DNA from 3 places in the Nocardioides sp. HDW12B genome. Region 2 is predicted to be linked to each of the others. Evidence: predicted binding sites of a transcription regulator. Region 2 holds the regulator's gene; each other region holds the start of a gene.
What was found. Region 2 encodes HrcA, which represses chaperone genes, less so after heat shock. Its sites were predicted from a motif close to TTGGCACTCGNNNNNNNCGAGTGCCAA; they were not measured.
Positions count from the first base shown of each region.

Region 1: a site for HrcA is predicted at 3,327-3,353, ahead of groL (chaperonin GroEL). Genes of this name have one in related genera too.
Region 3: a site for HrcA is predicted at 1,897-1,923, ahead of groES (co-chaperone GroES). Genes of this name have one in related genera too.

Region 1 is NZ_CP049867.1:323,931-329,488, reverse strand. Features, by position in the region: gene G7072_RS01580 (hypothetical protein) at 8-451, opposite strand; gene G7072_RS01575 (alpha-ketoglutarate-dependent dioxygenase AlkB) at 663-1,319, shown strand; gene groL (chaperonin GroEL) at 1,514-3,142, opposite strand; gene G7072_RS01565 (MoaD/ThiS family protein) at 3,536-3,811, opposite strand; gene thrC (threonine synthase) at 3,842-5,107, opposite strand; SAM riboswitch class I at 5,119-5,301, opposite strand; gene otsB (trehalose-phosphatase) at 5,365-5,558, opposite strand, start outside.
Region 2 is NZ_CP049867.1:1,107,870-1,113,427, forward strand. Features, by position in the region: gene G7072_RS05285 (TIGR03086 family metal-binding protein) at 1-645, shown strand, start outside; gene G7072_RS05290 (DUF3097 domain-containing protein) at 770-1,615, opposite strand; gene G7072_RS05295 (MBL fold metallo-hydrolase) at 1,681-2,574, opposite strand; gene hrcA (heat-inducible transcriptional repressor HrcA) at 2,728-3,750, shown strand; gene dnaJ (molecular chaperone DnaJ) at 3,833-5,029, shown strand; gene G7072_RS05310 (16S rRNA (uracil(1498)-N(3))-methyltransferase) at 5,026-5,558, shown strand, end outside.
Region 3 is NZ_CP049867.1:621,640-627,197, reverse strand. Features, by position in the region: gene groL (chaperonin GroEL) at 1-1,277, opposite strand, end outside; gene groES (co-chaperone GroES) at 1,410-1,706, opposite strand; gene G7072_RS02980 (SAM-dependent methyltransferase) at 1,949-3,358, shown strand; gene G7072_RS02975 (LysE family translocator) at 3,355-4,002, shown strand; gene G7072_RS02970 (SigE family RNA polymerase sigma factor) at 4,191-4,790, shown strand; gene G7072_RS02965 (hypothetical protein) at 4,787-5,558, shown strand, end outside.

The sequences.
Region 1 (5,558 bases), 780 kb from region 2:
CGGATCCTCAGCCGAAGGCCTGGCGGTAGAGCACCTCGAGGTCCGGGGACCAGACGTCGGTGGCCCCGCAGATCATGACCTGGGTGCCGAGGGCCGCCACCAGGTAGCGGTCGCCCCGGCGGAAGATCGGGATGGCCTCGGTGCTCCGGGTGCCCCGGAGCGTGGTGACGACGACCGACTCGTCGCGCTCCCTCCCGCGGCGGGAGGCGAACCAGGTGTCGACCTTCAGCTCGACGTCGCTGCCGCTGATGTTCTCCACCCGGCCGTCGAAGGCGACGTCGGCGCGCGACAGGGCGTCGGCCGTGGGCGACAGGCAGCGCCCGGAACCCGCGGCGGGCAGCTGCAGGGTCACCGGCGTCTCGGCGGCCGGCGTGCCGCCGGTCTCCTCCGGCTCCGAGCACCCGGCGAGCAGCGTGAGGGCGGCGAGCGCGACGGCGGCGCGTCGGACCATGACCCCTCCTCGGGCGGCGCCCGGTGACGCCGTACGCCGAACCTAGTCGGGGCCGGCGGGCGGTGGGCCCCGACCGGGCAGATGCGTGGGAAAAGCACGCCCGGGCGGCCTGGCGGGGTGCTTGTCCCACGCATCTGTCGGGACGGGACAGGACACCCCACCACACGAAGTCTCTCGCACAGGTGTTCGAACGAGTGCTACCGTGACCGGCATGGCGCTCACGCTCCAGCCGTCGCTCTTCGACCCGCCGGACTCCCCCGACGCCGGGTCGTCGAGCGCCCTGGCCGGCCGGCTTCGTCGTACGACGTTGACCCGCGGGGCCTGGGTGGACCACTGCCCGGGGTGGCTGACCGGGGCCGACGAGGTGTTCCTCGACCTGCTCCGCTCGGTGCCGTGGCAGGCCGAGCGGCGGCAGATGTACGACCGGGTCGTCGACGTGCCCCGGTTGCTGGCGCACTACGGGGCCGGCGAGCCGCTCCCCCACCCGCGGCTAACGCAGGTCCGTGAGGAGCTCAGCGACCACTACGAGCCCGAGCTGGGCGAGCGGTTCGTGACGAGCGGGCTCTGCCTCTACCGCGACGGCCGCGACTCGGTGGCGTGGCACGGCGACCGCATCGGGCGCGGCCGCACCACCGACACGATGGTCGCGATCCTGTCCCTCGGCGAGCCCCGGCGCCTCCAGCTGCGCCCCAACCCCGACTCGGTCCCCTCGCTCGCCGGACTGACCCGGACCTTCACGCTCGGCCACGGCGACCTGCTCGTCATGGGCGGCTCCTGCCAGCGCACCTGGGAGCACGCCGTGCCCAAGAGCAGCACCCCCTGCGGCCCACGGATCTCGGTCCAGCTCCGCCCCCGCGGCGTGCTCTGAGCGGGTGTCGGTTTCACTGGGTACCTAGTGAAACCGGCGCTTCCCGAACGAAGTTTCGCTCGGGAAGCGCCAACATCACTAGGTACCCAGTGAAACCGACAGGGCCCCAGCACGGCGAAGGGCCCCGAGGCGGATCGCCTCGGGGCCCTTCGGGTGCTGCGGGTGGTGCTGGAGGTGCTGGTGGTGGGCGGGACTCAGAAGTCCATGCCGCCCATGCCGCCGTCGCCGCCAGGCATGGCGGCTCCGGCCTTCTCGGGCTTGTCCGCCACGACCGCCTCGGTCGTGAGGAACAGCGCCGCGATGGAGGCGGCGTTCTGCAGCGCGGAGCGCGTGACCTTGGCCGGGTCGAGGATGCCCTCGGCGACCATGTCGACGTACTCACCGGTCGCGGCGTTGAGGCCGTGGCCCGGGGTCAGGTTGCGCACCTTCTCCACGATGACGCCGCCCTCGAGGCCGGCGTTGACCGCGATCTGCTTGAGCGGGGCCTCGGAGGCCTGGCGCACGATGTTCGCGCCGGTGGCCTCGTCGCCGGAGAGCTCGAGCTTCTCGAAGGCAGCCTCGGTGGCCTGCAGCAGCGCCACGCCGCCACCGGCGACGATGCCCTCCTCGACGGCCGCCTTCGCGTTGCGGACGGCGTCCTCGATGCGGTGCTTGCGCTCCTTGAGCTCGACCTCGGTGGCCGCGCCGACCTTGATGACCGCAACACCGCCGGCCAGCTTGGCCAGGCGCTCCTGCAGCTTCTCGCGGTCGTAGTCGGAGTCCGACTTGTCGATCTCGGCGCGGATCTGGTTGACGCGGCCCTGGATCTGCTCCGCGTCGCCCGAACCCTCGACGATGGTCGTCTCGTCCTTGGTCAGGACGACCTTGCGGGCCTGACCGAGCAGCTCGAGGCCGGCGGTGTCGAGCTTGAGGCCGACGTCCTCGCTGATGACCTGGCCACCGGTCAGGATCGCGATGTCCTGCAGCATGGCCTTGCGGCGGTCACCGAAGCCCGGCGCCTTGACGGCGGCGGACTTGAAGGTGCCACGGATCTTGTTGACGACCAGGGTGGCCAGGGCCTCGCCCTCGACGTCCTCGGCGATGATCAGCAGCGGCTTGCCGGACTGCATGACCTTCTCCAGGACCGGGAGCATGTCCTTGACGTTGGAGATCTTCTGGTTCGCGATGAGGACGTAGGCGTCCTCGAGAACCGTCTCCATGCGCTCGGGGTCGGTCATGAAGTACTGCGACAGGAAGCCCTTGTCGAAGCGCATGCCCTCGGTGAGCTCGAGGTCGAGCCCGAAGGTGTTGCTCTCCTCGACGGTGATGACGCCTTCCTTGCCGACCTTGTCCATGGCCTCGGCGATGATCTCGCCGACCTGGGGGTCAGCCGCGGAGATCGAGGCGGTCGAAGCGATCTGCTCCTTGGTCTCGATGTCCTTGGCCATGCTCAGCAGCTGGCTGGAGACGGCCTCGACGGCCGCCTCGATCCCGCGCTTGAGGGCCATCGGGTTGGCGCCGGCCGCGACGTTGCGCAGGCCCTCGCGGACCATCGCCTGGGCCAGGACGGTGGCCGTCGTCGTGCCGTCACCGGCGACGTCGTCGGTCTTCTTCGCGACCTCCTTGACCAGCTCGGCGCCGATCTTCTCGTAGGGGTCCTCGAGCTCGATCTCCTTGGCGATCGAGACACCGTCGTTCGTGATCGTGGGGGCGCCCCACTTCTTCTCCAGGACGACGTTGCGTCCCTTGGGACCGAGGGTCACCTTGACGGCGTCAGCGAGCGTGTTCATGCCACGCTCCAGGCCGCGTCGGGCTTCCTCGTTGAAAGCGATGAGCTTCGGCATAACTCCTGCGATTCCTTCGCGTGAAGTCGGGGGAATGGACTGAGGAGGACGCCCGCGACGGACGGTCCGGCTGACCCGACGAACCCTTCCCGTCGGCGCTGGTGGACCTCGTCTCCCCGGCCCGGTGGTGCTGTGTGGTGCGATGTCGTGCTGTCACTCTCCTAGGGAGAGTGCTAATCAATGTTTAGCACTCGCCCCAGACGAGTGCAAGACGCGTCGGGACCGCGACGGTCTGGACCGGACCCGGGCGCCGCCGGCGCCCGTTGACGCTCCTGCCGCGCCGCCCTATGTTCGTCAGCACCTCGTGGGTGCGACGGGGCAAGGCCGGAGAAGCGCGCGAGCGCTTCTCCGGCCTCTTGTGTCCGTGCGGCCCGCAGGTCCTGCGGGTGGCGCTCAGCCCCCGGCGACGGCCGGGATGACCGAGATCTGCGCTCCCGAGGGGGTCTCGGTGCCGAGCCCCTCCAGGAAGCGGACGTCGTCGTTGCCGACGTAGACGTTGACGAAGCGGCGCAGCTCGCCGGTCTCGTCGACGATGCGTGCGCGGATCCCCGGGTAGGAGCCGTCCAGGCTCTCCAGGACCTCGGCCAGCGTCCCACCCTCGGCGGACACCTCGGAGTCGCCTCCGGTGTAGGTGCGCAGGATGGTGGGGACACGGACGTGGACGCTCATGGTGCTCCTCGGGCAGCGTGGTCGGCCGGTTCAGGCCAGGCCGGTGGACAGGAATTCGGTGTACGACGGGTCGATCGTTGCAGTCGGGCCCACACGACCGGCGACCGCGTCGAGGGTCTTGAGGCCGTCACCGGTGTTGAAGACGACGGTCTCGGCGTCCGGGTCGAGCTGCCCGGTCTCCACCAGCTTCTTCAACGTGCCCACGGTGACGCCCCCGGCGGTCTCCGCGAAGACCCCCTCGGTGCGCGCCAGGAGCGCGATCCCGTCACGGACCTCGTCGTCCGTGACGTCCTCCACCGTGCCGCCCGTACGGCGAGTGACGTCGAGAACATACGGCCCGTCGGCGGGATTGCCAATCGCGAGGCTCTTGGCGATCGTGTCCGGCTTCACCGGGCGTACGACGTCGCGGCCGTCCTTGAAGGCGGCGCTGACCGGCGAGCAGCCGTTCGCCTGCGCCCCGAAGATCCTGTACGGCGTGTCCTCGACGAGACCGAGCCTGATGAGCTCCTGGAAGCCCTTGTCGATCTTGGTCAGCTGCGAGCCGCTGGCGACCGGGACGACGACCTGGTCGGGGATGCGCCAGCCGAGCTGCTCGGCGACCTCGAAGGCGAGCGTCTTGGAGCCCTCGGCGTAGTAGGGGCGGACGTTGACGTTCACGAACGCCCAGCCCTCCTCCTCGCCGGCGATCTCGGAGGCCAGCCGGTTGACGTCGTCGTAGTTGCCGCGCACGGCGACCAGCGAGCCGCCGTACACCGCGGTCATCTGGATCTTGGCCGGCTCGAGGTCGTGCGGGATGAAGACGACCGTGCGGATGCCCGCCCGGGCGCCGGCTGCGGCGACCGCGTTGGCCAGGTTGCCCGTCGAGGGGCACGCGAAGACCTTGGAGCCGAGCTCGCGGGCGGCCGAGAGGGCGACGGCGACGACGCGGTCCTTGAAGGAGTGCGTCGGGTTGCCGGAGTCGTCCTTGACCCAGAGGCTGCGCAGGCCGAGCTCGCGCCCGAGGTTGCCGGCCTTGAGCAGGCGGGTGTAGCCGGGCTCCATGTTCGGCGACAGCGAGATGTCCGAGGGCACCGGCAGCAGCGGCTGGTAGCGCCAGATGTTCTTGGGGCCCGCCTCGATCTGCTCGCGGGTGACCTGCGGGAAGTCGTAGCCGATCTCCAGGGGGCCGAAGCACTCCTGGCAGGCGTAGAACGGCCCGAGGGGCTGCTCGGCGCGGCACTCGCGGCACACGAGGCCGGTGGCGTGCCCGAAAGCACCGCTCCGCAGGGTGGTGGGCTCGATCACTGATGCGCTCAAAGGATTCCTCCTTCTCATCTTCCCCGATCGGCGTCTTTCGCCTCGGGACGGATGTAGCACCGTGACCACGACGGGCCAGCGCGACCGTCAGGGGGTCGTTCTGGCTCCTCGGAGGAAGTCATCCGGGGGATGACTGCCGTGGCGGGTTGCCGGGGCTTCGACGGGCCGTGTCCCTCTGCCCCTCTCGATGAGCTGTGAGCAAGCCTAGGGAGCGCGCCGGAGATCCGCACATCGTGTCCGGCATCCGGACCCCTGTCTCAACCAGCGGGACGAGCGACGTCGGCGGCGAGCTGGTGGAGGAAGGCGACGACCCCGTCCGGGCCGTCGACGACGAGGTCCGCCTTGTCCACGAGCGCCTGCTGCTCGTCGGAGCCGGAGCAGACCAGGAAGCCCACCATCCCCCGACGGCGCAGGTCGGCCACCGCGTCGAAGGCCTCGAGGTCGCCGAGGT
Region 2 (5,558 bases):
CGCGAGACCGTGGCCTCGGACAAGCCGGTGCACCTGTCGTACGGCGACGAGGGTCGGGGGGAGTACCTGCACCAGCTCGCGGCCGACCACCTGGTCCACGGCTGGGACCTGGCGGTGGCGACCGGGAGCGACCCGCGCCTGGACCCGGCGCTGGTCCACGAGGTCGCGTCGTGGTTCGCCGCGCGGGAGGAGATGTACCGCAGCGCCGGCGTCGTGGGTGCCCCGGCGGTGGGAGCGGTCGCGGCCGGCGACGCGCAGGCCGAGCTCCTCGCGCGGTTCGGCCGGGACCCCGCCTGGGGGCCGAACCACGCCGCCCTGTTCCGGCTGTCCGAGGCGTTCGGGCGCGGCGACGTCGACGCGATCATGGCCACGCTCACCGACGACTGCGTCTTCGAGTCGACCTCGCCCCCCGACGGTGAGGTCGTCGTGGGCGCCGACGCCATCCGCGCGGTGTGGACGGACCTGTTCGCCGGCGCGGGTGCGCGGTTCGAGGAGGAGGAGCTCGTCGTCGCGGGCGACCGCGGGGTGCTCGCCTGGCGCTACTCCTGGACCGGTGAGGACGGCCCCGGGCACGTGCGCGGCGTCGACGTGCTGCGGTTCCGCGACGGTCGGGTCTGCGAGAAGCGGTCGTACGTCAAGGGCTGAGATCGGGCGCGCGTCGACGTACGCGCCGTCTCGTCGCGACGGGAGTGACGCTTCGCTGCGACGCGGGTGACGCTTCGCCGCGACGCGAGCGACGCTTCGCCGGGAAGGGCGGGGTGGGCGCGGGTCAGTCGGTGGTGACGAAGTCGATGAGCTCCTCGACGCGGCCGAGGAGGGCCGGCTCGAGGTCGGCGTAGGACCGCACGGTCCCGAGGATGCGCTTCCAGGCCTGGGCGACGTCGGCCTGCGTGCGGTGCGGCCAGCCGAGGTGGGTGCAGATGCCGTGCTTCCACTCCATCGTCCGCGGCACGGCGGGCCACGTCTCGAGACCGAGGCGCTGCGGCTTCACCGCCTGCCAGACGTCGACGTAGGGGTGGCCGACGATCAGCACGTGCGCGCCGTTCGGCCCGCGGCGTACGGCGTCCGCGATGCGGCTCTCCTTCGACCCCGCCACCAGGTGGTCGACCAGCACGCCGACCTTCCGGCCAGGGCCCGGGCCGAAGTCCTTGAGGTGCGAGCCCAGGTCGTCGACGCCGCCGAGGTACTCCACCACCACACCTTCGAGCCGCAGGTCCTCGCCCCAGACCTTCTCGACGAGCTCGGCGTCGTGCCGGCCCTCGACGTAGATCCGGCTGGCGCGCGCGACGCGGGCCTTCGCGCCCTGGACCGCCATCGAGCCCGACGCCGTGCGCGTCGGGGCCGCCGGGCCGCTGCGGACCGGCGGGCGGAGGGTGACGGGCTTGCCGTCGAGGTGGAAGCCGGGACCGAGGGGGAACACCTTGCGGCGGTTGCGCCGGTCCTCGAGCGTGACGGTGCCGATGTCGCGGTCGACCTTGACGATCTCGCCGCAGAACCCGGTCGTGGCGTCCTCGACGACCATGCCCTTCTCCGCCGGGGTGTCGACGGAGCGGCCCTTCTTGGGCCTGCGCCAGTCGTCGGTGAGCACGTCGGAGCCGTAGCGGTCGTGGGACATGGTGCGAACGCTACGGCGACTCGCGCGGGCCGGTCGCGCGGACGCGCCGGGGGCTCCGTGGGCGGTCAGGCCAGCGGGAGCTGGCGCGCCGAGCCGGGGGTGACGGGGGCAGGCAGCTGCGCGAAGCCGCGGCGTACGGCGTGCTCGAGCCCCTCGGCGGGGAACGGCCACTCAGCGTCGCGCAGCGTCTCCTCGACGCTCAGCCCCTGGGCGGCCGCGGCGCGGATGTTCTCCGCCACCGCCGTGATGTCGCCGCGCTGGTCGGTGACGAACGAGCGCGGCACCACCGCCCCGTGACCGGGCACGACCGTGGTCGACTCCGTCGTCAGGCCGATGGCGGTGTCCAGGGTCGCGGCCCACTCGAGGGGGAACGAGTCCGCCCCGTACGCCGGCGGGCCGGCCTCCTCGACCAGGTCACCGAAGACGACGAGGTCGACGTCGCCGATGCGCACGACCAGGTCGCCGCCGGTGTGGCCGCGCCCGGGGTGCATCAGCTCCAGGACCCGGTCGCCGAGGTCGACGACCCCGACCGAGCTGAACACGGTCTCTGCCGACAGGACGTCGGTCTCCAGCACGTCCGGGCCGTAGGGGTCGTCCGGGTCGTCGCGGAAGTAGCCCTTGACCCGCTCGGCCGCCTCCTGGGTCCGGGCCGCCGCCTCCTCGTGGGCGTGCAGGGCGGTGTCCGGCCACGTCCCGCGCAGCGTCGCGTTGCCCAGGACGTGGTCCCAGTGCTCGTGGGTGTTGACCGCCGCGACCAGCCCGCGCTCGGCGTACGGCAGCGACCGGAGGTCCTCGACGAGCCCGGCGGCCGCGGCCCCGGAGCCCAGCGTGTCGATGACCGCCAGGCCGCGCTCGCCGGCGACGACCGTGACGTTGAGCTCCATCCACTCGTGGTGGACCACCCAGACACGGTCGGCGATCTCGGTCAGCTGCCGGACGTAGCGCTGGGGGGAGGCCATGGCCGCCACTGTAGGTCGGGCACGGGTCGGGCAGAGGTGCCCGGAGGTCGGCACGAGGGCTGGACCACACGCTGCGGACCTGCCTCCGGGCGCCCCGCGCGTTAGGATTGGCACTCGCGAGATGTGAGTGCCAACGAGGAGCGAGGAGGAGCCATGGTCGAGGAGCGCAAGCTGGCCGTCCTCCGCGCGATCGTGCAGGACTACGTCTCCACCCAGGAGCCCGTCGGCTCGAAGTCGCTGGTCGAGCGCCACCAGCTCGGGGTGTCCCCGGCGACGGTGCGCAACGACATGTCTGCGCTGGAGGAGGAGGGGCTCATCGCTCAGCCCCACACCAGCGCCGGGCGGATCCCGACCGACAAGGGCTACCGCGTCTTCGTCGACCGGCTGAGCGCCATCAAGCCGCTCTCGACGGCCGAGCGCCGCGCCATCACCACGCTGCTCGAGGGCGCGGTCGACCTCGACGACGTCGTGGCCCGCTCGGTGCGGCTGCTGGCCCAGCTGACGCGGCAGGTCGCGATCGTGCAGTACCCGACCCTGTCGCGCTCGACCGTGCGCCACGTCGAGATGGTCACCCTCAGCGCCACCCGCATGCTGCTGGTGCTGATCCTGTCGACCGGCCGTGTCGAGCAGCGCGTCGTCGAGCTGCCCGTCACCCTCGACGACGAACAGGTCGGCTCCTTCCGCCGCGCGGTCAACCGCGCGGTGATGGGCGAGCGCATCGCCGACGCCACCGAGAAGCTCGCCGCGCTGCCGGGCACGTTCGACAAGGCCGACCGGCCGGTGCTGAGCGTGGTCGTCGCGGCGCTGGTCGAGGCCATGAGCGACCACCGCTCCGACGAGCGGGTGATGGTCGGCGGCACCGCCAACCTGGCCCGCTTCGGCGACGGCTTCGACGTGACGATCCGTCCGCTGCTCGAGGCGCTCGAGGAGCACGTGCTGCTGCTCAAGCTGCTCGGCGAGGCCAGCTCGCCCTCGGCGCTGACGGTCCGGATCGGCCACGAGGTGCCCCACGAGGGCCTGGTCTCGACCTCGGTCGTGGCCAGCGGCTACGGCCCCGGTGTCGAGTCGCTGGGCACCATGGGGGTGCTGGGTCCGACCCGCATGGACTACCCCGGCGCCATGGCCAGCGTCCGGGCGGTCGCGCACTACCTGTCCAAGATCCTCGACGAGGCATGACGGCCACCTCGGCGGCCCCCGGTCGCCGTACGCCGTGCCTGGTCCGCTGTCCCTTCACCTACGACGTGTCTGAGAGTTCTGAGTGAGTCACGACCCCTACGAGGTCCTCGGTGTCGCCCGCGACGCGGACGAGACGACCATCAAGAAGGCCTACCGCAAGCTCGCGCGCGAGCTGCACCCCGACGTCAACCCCGACCCGGCGACGCAGGAGCGGTTCAAGGACGTCAGCCGCGCCTACGAGATCCTGTCCGACCCGCAGAAGCGGCGGCAGTACGACCTCGGCGGCGGCGAGAGCGGCTTCGGCGGGTTCGGCGGCGCCGGGGCCGGGGCGGGCTTCTCGTTCACCGACATCATGGACGCCTTCTTCGGCGGCGGAGCCGGGGGCGGCCAGGGACGCGGTCCGCGGCCGCGGGTGCGTCGCGGCCAGGACGCGCTGATCTCGCTCGACATCGACCTCGCCGAGGCGGCCTTCGGGACCACGCGCGAGCTCAAGGTCGACACCGCGGTCCTCTGCTCGACCTGCTCCGGCGACGGCACCGCGCCCGGCACCCGCCCCGTCGTGTGCGAGACCTGCCAGGGTCGCGGCGAGACCTTCCACGTGCAGCGCTCGCTGCTCGGCGAGGTCCGCACCATGCGACCCTGCGCCGCCTGCCGCGGCTACGGCCAGCTCATCCCCGAGCCGTGCCGCGAGTGCGCCGGCGACGGCCGCGTCCGCTCGCGCCGCACGATCACGGTCAAGATCCCCGCCGGCGTCGACGCCGGCACCCGCGTCCAGCTCTCCGAGCAGGGCGAGGTCGGCCCGGGTGGCGGACCCGCCGGCGACCTGTACGTCGAGCTGCGGGTCAACGACCACCCGGTCTTCGTCCGGCACGGCAAGGACCTGCTCTGCACGGTCACGCTGCCCATGACGGCCGCCGCGCTCGGCGTACCCCTGCGGCTGCCGACGCTGGAGGCCGACCTCGGGGACGCCGAGGCCGCCGAGGCCGGGTTCTCCGGCCCGCCACCGGTCGACCTGGCCGTCGAGATCAAGCCCGGCACCCAGTCCGGCGCCGAGATCGTGATGCCCGGCCAGGGCGTGCCCGCGCTGCGCGGGGGCAACCGCGGCAACCTCGTCGTGCGCGTGGTGGTGGAGACGCCGACGCGCCTCGACGACGAGCAGGCCGAGCTGCTGCGCCGTCTCGCCGAGCTGCGCGGCGAGGAGAAGCCGGCCGGCCAGGTCGAGAGCTCCTCGCACAAGGGTGTCTTCGGCCGCCTGCGCGACGCGTTCGGGCCCCGATGAGCCTGGCGACCTTCGTCCACCCCGACGTCGGCTCGGCCGGCGTGGGGGAGCAGGTGCGCCTGGACGGCGAGGAGGGCCACCACGCCGCCGTCGTACGCCGCGTCGCCGCCGGTGAGCAGGTCACGCTGACCGACGGGGCCGGCCACGTGGCGCGGTGCCGCGTCGTCGAGGCCGGCAAGGGCTGGCTCGACCTGTCGGTGCTCGAGGTGGCGGCGCACCAGGCGGAGATGCCGCGGCTTGTCGTCGTGCAGGCGCTGCCCAAGGGCGAGCGCGGCGAGCTCGCCGTGGAGATGCTGACCGAGGTCGGCGTCGACGTGATCGTGCCGTGGTCGGCCTCGCGCTCGATCGCCCGCTGGAAGGGCGACCGGGTCGAGAAGTCGCTGGCGAAGTGGCGCTCGGCGGCCCGCGAGGCGGCCAAGCAGTCGCGCCGCTCGTGGTTCCCCGAGGTCGCCGACCTGGCGACCACCGCGGACGTCGTGGCGCTCCTCGCCTCCGCCTCGGTGCGCGTCGTGCTGCACGAGGCGGCGTC
Region 3 (5,558 bases), 490 kb from region 2:
TCGGAGAGCACCGAGACGGCGTGGACCAGCGCGGAACCGCCGCCGGCGATGATGCCCTCCTCGATCGCGGCGCGCGTCGCGGAGACGGCGTCCTCGATGCGGTGCTTCTTCTCCTTCAGCTCCACCTCGGTGGCGGCGCCCACCTTGACCACGCAGACACCGCCGGCGAGCTTCGCGAGGCGCTCCTGGAGCTTCTCGCGGTCCCAGTCGGAGTCGGTGTTCTCGATCTCGGCCTTGATCTGCGCGACGCGGCCGTTGACCTCGGTGGCGTCACCGGAGCCGTCGACGATCGTGGTGTTGTCCTTGGTGACCACGACGCGGCGGGCCTGGCCCAGCACGTCGAGACCGACCTGGTCGAGCTTGAGGCCGACCTCGGGGGCCACGACCTGCGCGCCGGTGAGGGTCGCGATGTCCTGCAGCATGGCCTTGCGACGGTCGCCGAAGGCGGGAGCCTTCACGGCGGCGGCGTTGAAGGTGCCCCGGATCTTGTTCACGACCAGGGTCGAGAGCGCCTCACCGTCGATGTCCTCGGCGATGATGAACAGCGGCTTGCCGGCCTGCATGACCTTCTCCAGCAGCGGGAGCAGGTCCGAGATGGAGCTGATCTTGCCCTGGTGCAGGAGGATGTAGGGGTCGTCGAGGACGGCCTCCATGCGCTCCGCGTCGGTCACGAAGTACGGCGAGATGTAGCCCTTGTCGAACTGCATGCCCTCGGTGAACTCGAGCTCGGTGCCCATGGTGTTGGACTCCTCGACGGTGATGACACCGTCCTTGCCCACCTTGTCGAAGGCCTCGGCGAGCAGGTCGCCGATGACCGAGTCGCGGCTGGAGACGGTCGCCACGGCGGCCATGTCCTCGCGGGTCTCGACGTCGCGGGCGGCCTCGCGCAGCGCCTCGCTGACGGCGGCGGCGGCCTTGTCCATGCCCCGCTTGAGCGCCATCGGGTTGACGCCCGCGGCCACGGCGCGGATGCCCTGGTGGACCATCGCCTGGGCCAGCACGGTCGCGGTGGTGGTGCCGTCACCGGCAACGTCGTTGGTCTTGGTGGCGACCTCCTTGGTCAGCTGGGCGCCGAGGTTCTCGAACGGGTCGTCCAGCTCGACCTCACGGGCGACGGTCACGCCGTCGTTGGTGATGGTCGGGGCGCCCCACTTCTTGTCGAGGACGACGTAACGGCCCTTGGGACCGAGGGTCACCTTGACGGTGTTGGCGAGGGCGTCGACGCCCCGCTCGAGGGAGCGTCGTGCGCTCTCGTCGAACTCCAGGATCTTCGGCATCGAAGAATCACTGCCTTTCTTGAACTGATCGTGGTGCACGCATGGGTGGAAGGACGACGCCCCAGGGGCCCGGGTGGGCCGCCCGGGGCGGAGTCGGTGGTGCGGTGGTGCGCGAGCTCAGGTCCGGCTGGATCAGCCGATGACGGCGAGCACGTCGCGGGCGCTCAGGATGAGGTACTCCTGGCCGGCGTACTTGACCTCGGTGCCGCCGTACTTGCTGTAGATGACCTTGTCGCCGACGGAGATGTCGAGCGGCACGCGCTCGTCACCGTCGTCGTTGAAGCGACCCGGTCCGACCGCGATGACCTCGCCCTCCTGGGGCTTCTCCTTCGCGGTGTCCGGGATGACCAGGCCGGAAGCCGTGGTCTGCTCGGCGTCGAGCGTCTGGACGAGGATCCGGTCCTCGAGCGGCTTGATGTTGACCGACACGTCGTCGACCTCCCCAATCTTGTTGGTCTGTCTCGTTGTCGAGAGCTGGGTGATCTGGTGCAGCTGGTGGTGCGGGTGGAACGGTGCAGCAAGACTGTCGCCCGGTGGTCGTACGCCGTCGCGGGGGTCGCACGGGCCGGACGATCAGCACTCTCACATCGAGAGTGCCAACACCGAAACTAGTCCGGCGTTAGCACTCGGTCAAGTCGAGTGCCAGACCAGAGTCCTGGGAGGATGCGGGCGTGGACCTGGCGACCTTCGAGCGGCTGCTCACGCCCGCCGGGCGGCGGGTGCTGGCCCTCGCCGAGGAGCTGCACGCCGCGGGCGTCGACGCCCTCCGGGCCGGTGAGCAGGTGCGCCGGCTCGCGCTCGCGGAGCACGCCGACGCGCCGCCGGGAGCCGCGGCCGACCTCGCCGCGGCGGCCACCACGCAGGCGGTGCTGCGGGCCCGCGCGGTGGCGAGGCTCGGACCCGGGGCGGCCCGGCTCCTGCTCACTCCCGACGGCCTCCAGCAGGCCACCCGGCCCGAGATCGCCGACCGCCGGGCGGCCCGCCTGGCCGCGGCGCTGCGGGACGACGCCGGTCCCCACGGTGGTCCCGATGCCACCTCCGAAGCGCCGGCGGTCGCGCCGCCCACCGTCATGGACCTCGGGTGCGGCATCGGCGCCGACCTGCTCGCCCTCGCCCGCGCCCGGCTCGCGGTGGCGGGGGTCGACCTGGACCCGGTCACCGCCGCTGTCGCCGCCGCCAATTTCGCCGCCGCGCCCGCCCACGGCGTCGGCACCCGCGGCGGGGTGACGGTGGCCGACGCCACGACGGTCGACCGTTCGGCGTACGACGCGGTGTTCGTCGACCCGGCCCGGCGCACGGCGCGCGGTCGGACCTTCGACGTCGACGCCTACTCCCCTCCCTGGTCGTTCGTCGAGGAGGTGCTCGCCGGGCCCGTCCCGGCCGTGGTGAAGGTGGCGCCCGGCGTCCCGCACGACCGGATCCCGGCCGGGGTGGAGGCGGAGTGGGTCAGCGTCGACGGGGAGGTCAAGGAGGCCGCGCTGTGGTCGCCGGGCCTGGCGCAGGTCACCCGACGAGCGACCGTGATCCGGACCCGCCGGCGCACGGACCCGGGCGCGGACGCGACGGCCCCCACCCCGGCGTACGACGTGGAGGAGGTCACCGACCGCGACGACCCGGGGCCGGACGCCGTGGGCACCGGCCCCGTGGCGGCGTACCTCCTCGAGCCGGACGGGGCGGTCGTCCGCGCCGGACTGGTCACCGCCGTGGCCGCACTGGTCGGCGGGCACCTGCTCGACGAGCACATCGCCTACGTCGCCGCCGACGGCACGGGCGGGACCGGCGGGACGGGCGGCACGGACTGGCCGCGGGCGCTGCGGCTGGCGCGCGCCTACCGGGTCCAGGAGGAGCTGCCCTACCAGGAGAAGCGGCTGAAGGCCGCGCTGCGCGAGCGCGGCATCGGTCGGCTGACCATCAAGAAGCGGGGCGTCCAGGCCGTGCCCGAGGAGCTGCGCCGGCGGCTCGCGCTCCGCGGCGACGCCGAGGGCACCGTGGTGCTGACCCGGGTGGCCGGCCGGGGCACCGCCCTGCTCGTCGACCCGCTCCCCGCAGACCCCGGAGACGCGGCAGACTGGAGCCCATGACGCTGGTCCCCGCCCACGAGCTGCTCGCCTTCGCGGCGGCGGCCTTCGTGCTGATCGTGATCCCGGGACCGAGCGTGGTGTTCGTGATCGGGCGGGCGCTGGCCTACGGCCGGTCGGTGGCGATCGCCACGGTCGCCGGCAACAGCCTCGGCCTCTTCGTCGTCATGGTGCTCGTGGCGCTCGGGCTCGGGGCGGTGGTCGCCGAGTCGGCGGCGGTGTTCACGGTGGTCAAGCTCGTCGGGGCGGCGTACCTCGTCTGGCTCGGGGTGCAGGCGGTGCGGCACCGCCGCGACCTCCACGTCGACGACCCCGACGCCGCCCGGGCGACGCTGCCCTGGCCGGTCGCGGTGCGGCAGGGCTTCGTGGTCGGCGTGGCCAACCCGAAGGCGTTCATGATCTTCGCCGCCGTGCTGCCGCAGTTCGTCACGCCGACGCTCGGGCGGGTGCCCGTGCAGATGCTGGTCCTCGGGCTGCTCGCGGTCCTCATCGGCGTGGTCTCCGACCTGGTCTGGGCGCTGCTGGCCAGCCGGCTCCGCACGTGGTTCAACGCCTCCCCCGCCCGTGGCCGTCGTCTGACCGCCACCGGCGGGCTGTCGATGATCGGCCTCGGGCTCGCGCTGGCCACCACCGGCCGCCCGGAGTAGCCGGGTAGCCGGGTAGCCGGGCAGCCGGGTCAACCCGCCGCGGGACCGGTGCAACCTTCTGCGACCGGCTCGCGTCTTGGTCGTGTCCGGGCCCCGGACGACGACAGAGAAGCGGAAGGATGGCACCACGCGTGTACGCCGAACCCCAGCCCGCCGTCCTTCCACGGCACGACCTCCAGGAGGTTGAGGTGACCGGACCAGACGTCCCGGCCGCCGGCACGAGCCGTGGCGAGCGACGCGACCAGCGCCGCGACGCCGAGTTCGCCGAGTACATGGCCGCCCGGCAGCCCAGCCTGCTGCGCACGGCGTACCTGCTCTCGGGCGACCGGCACACCGCCGAGGACCTGGTGCAGACGGCCCTGGCCAAGCTCTACCTGAGCTGGGACAAGGTGCAGCAGCGCGAGAGCCTCGACGGCTACGTGCGCCGCATCCTCGTCAACGAGCACAACTCGCTGTGGCGCCGGGCCTGGAAGCGGCAGGAGACCACGGTCTCGCAGATGCCCGACCAGGCCGCCCCGGCGCCGACGGGACGCGACGCGGACCTGTGGGACTTCGTCCAGACGCTGCCGCGCAAGCAACGGGCCGTGGTGGTGCTGCGCTACTACGAGGAGATGTCCGAGGCCGAGACCGCTGCGGCGCTCGGCGTCTCGGTCGGCACCGTCAAGTCCCAGGCCAGCCGGGCCCTCGCCTCGCTGCGCGCCCGGGCCGACGAGATCGCCCCTCACGACGACGACCCTCGGGGCTCGTCCCTCCCCCGCTCCTCCTCCACCCCCCGGGAGACCCGATGAACACCCACGACGAGCTGCCGGGCAGCCTGCGTGGCGCCCTGCAGCGCCGCGCCGACGGCGTCGGCGACGACCACCCCTTCACCCTCGACGACGTCAAGGGCCGCGCCCACGGCATCCGCCGCCGCCGCATCGCGGTGAGCGGGCTGGCCGCCGCGGCGGTGCTCGCGATCGCCGTGCCGGTCGGCCTGAACGCCACGGGCTCGCCCGGCGCCTCGCCCTCGTTCGACCCGGCCAACCGGTCGCCCTCGCCGTCGCAGACCGCGGAGCCCAGCCCCGACCGCGCCTCCGAGGGCGTCGACACGCCCGTGAGCCCGATCGGACAGGTGCTGACCACCGATCGCCCGGCCGCGGCCGAGCAGACCCTGACCACCGTGTCCCCCGGACGCATCAACCCGCCGGGCGGCGCGAGCCCGGTGGCCGTCGAGGCCGACTACCAGTCGGTCGTGCCGCTGGGCAGCGGGTGGGTCGCGATCCGCTCCGACGGCTCCGACCTCGTCGCCGACCGCGTCGACGCGACCGGTGCCGTCGACGCCACCTACGCGGCCGGCGACGGCGGGCTGTCCGTCTCGCGTGACGGCGCCGTCGTGGCCTGGTCGGACCCGGACAACCGGGTCGTGACGCTGGTCGACGGAGGTGAGCCCCAGGAGATCTACCGGGCCGAGGGGACGGTCTTCGTCGCCGCGATCGACGCCACGGGGTCGTGCACCCCGGGGGCCGACGACGGCTGCGTCGTGCACCTCAACCGGCAGGACCGGGTCGAGAGCCTCA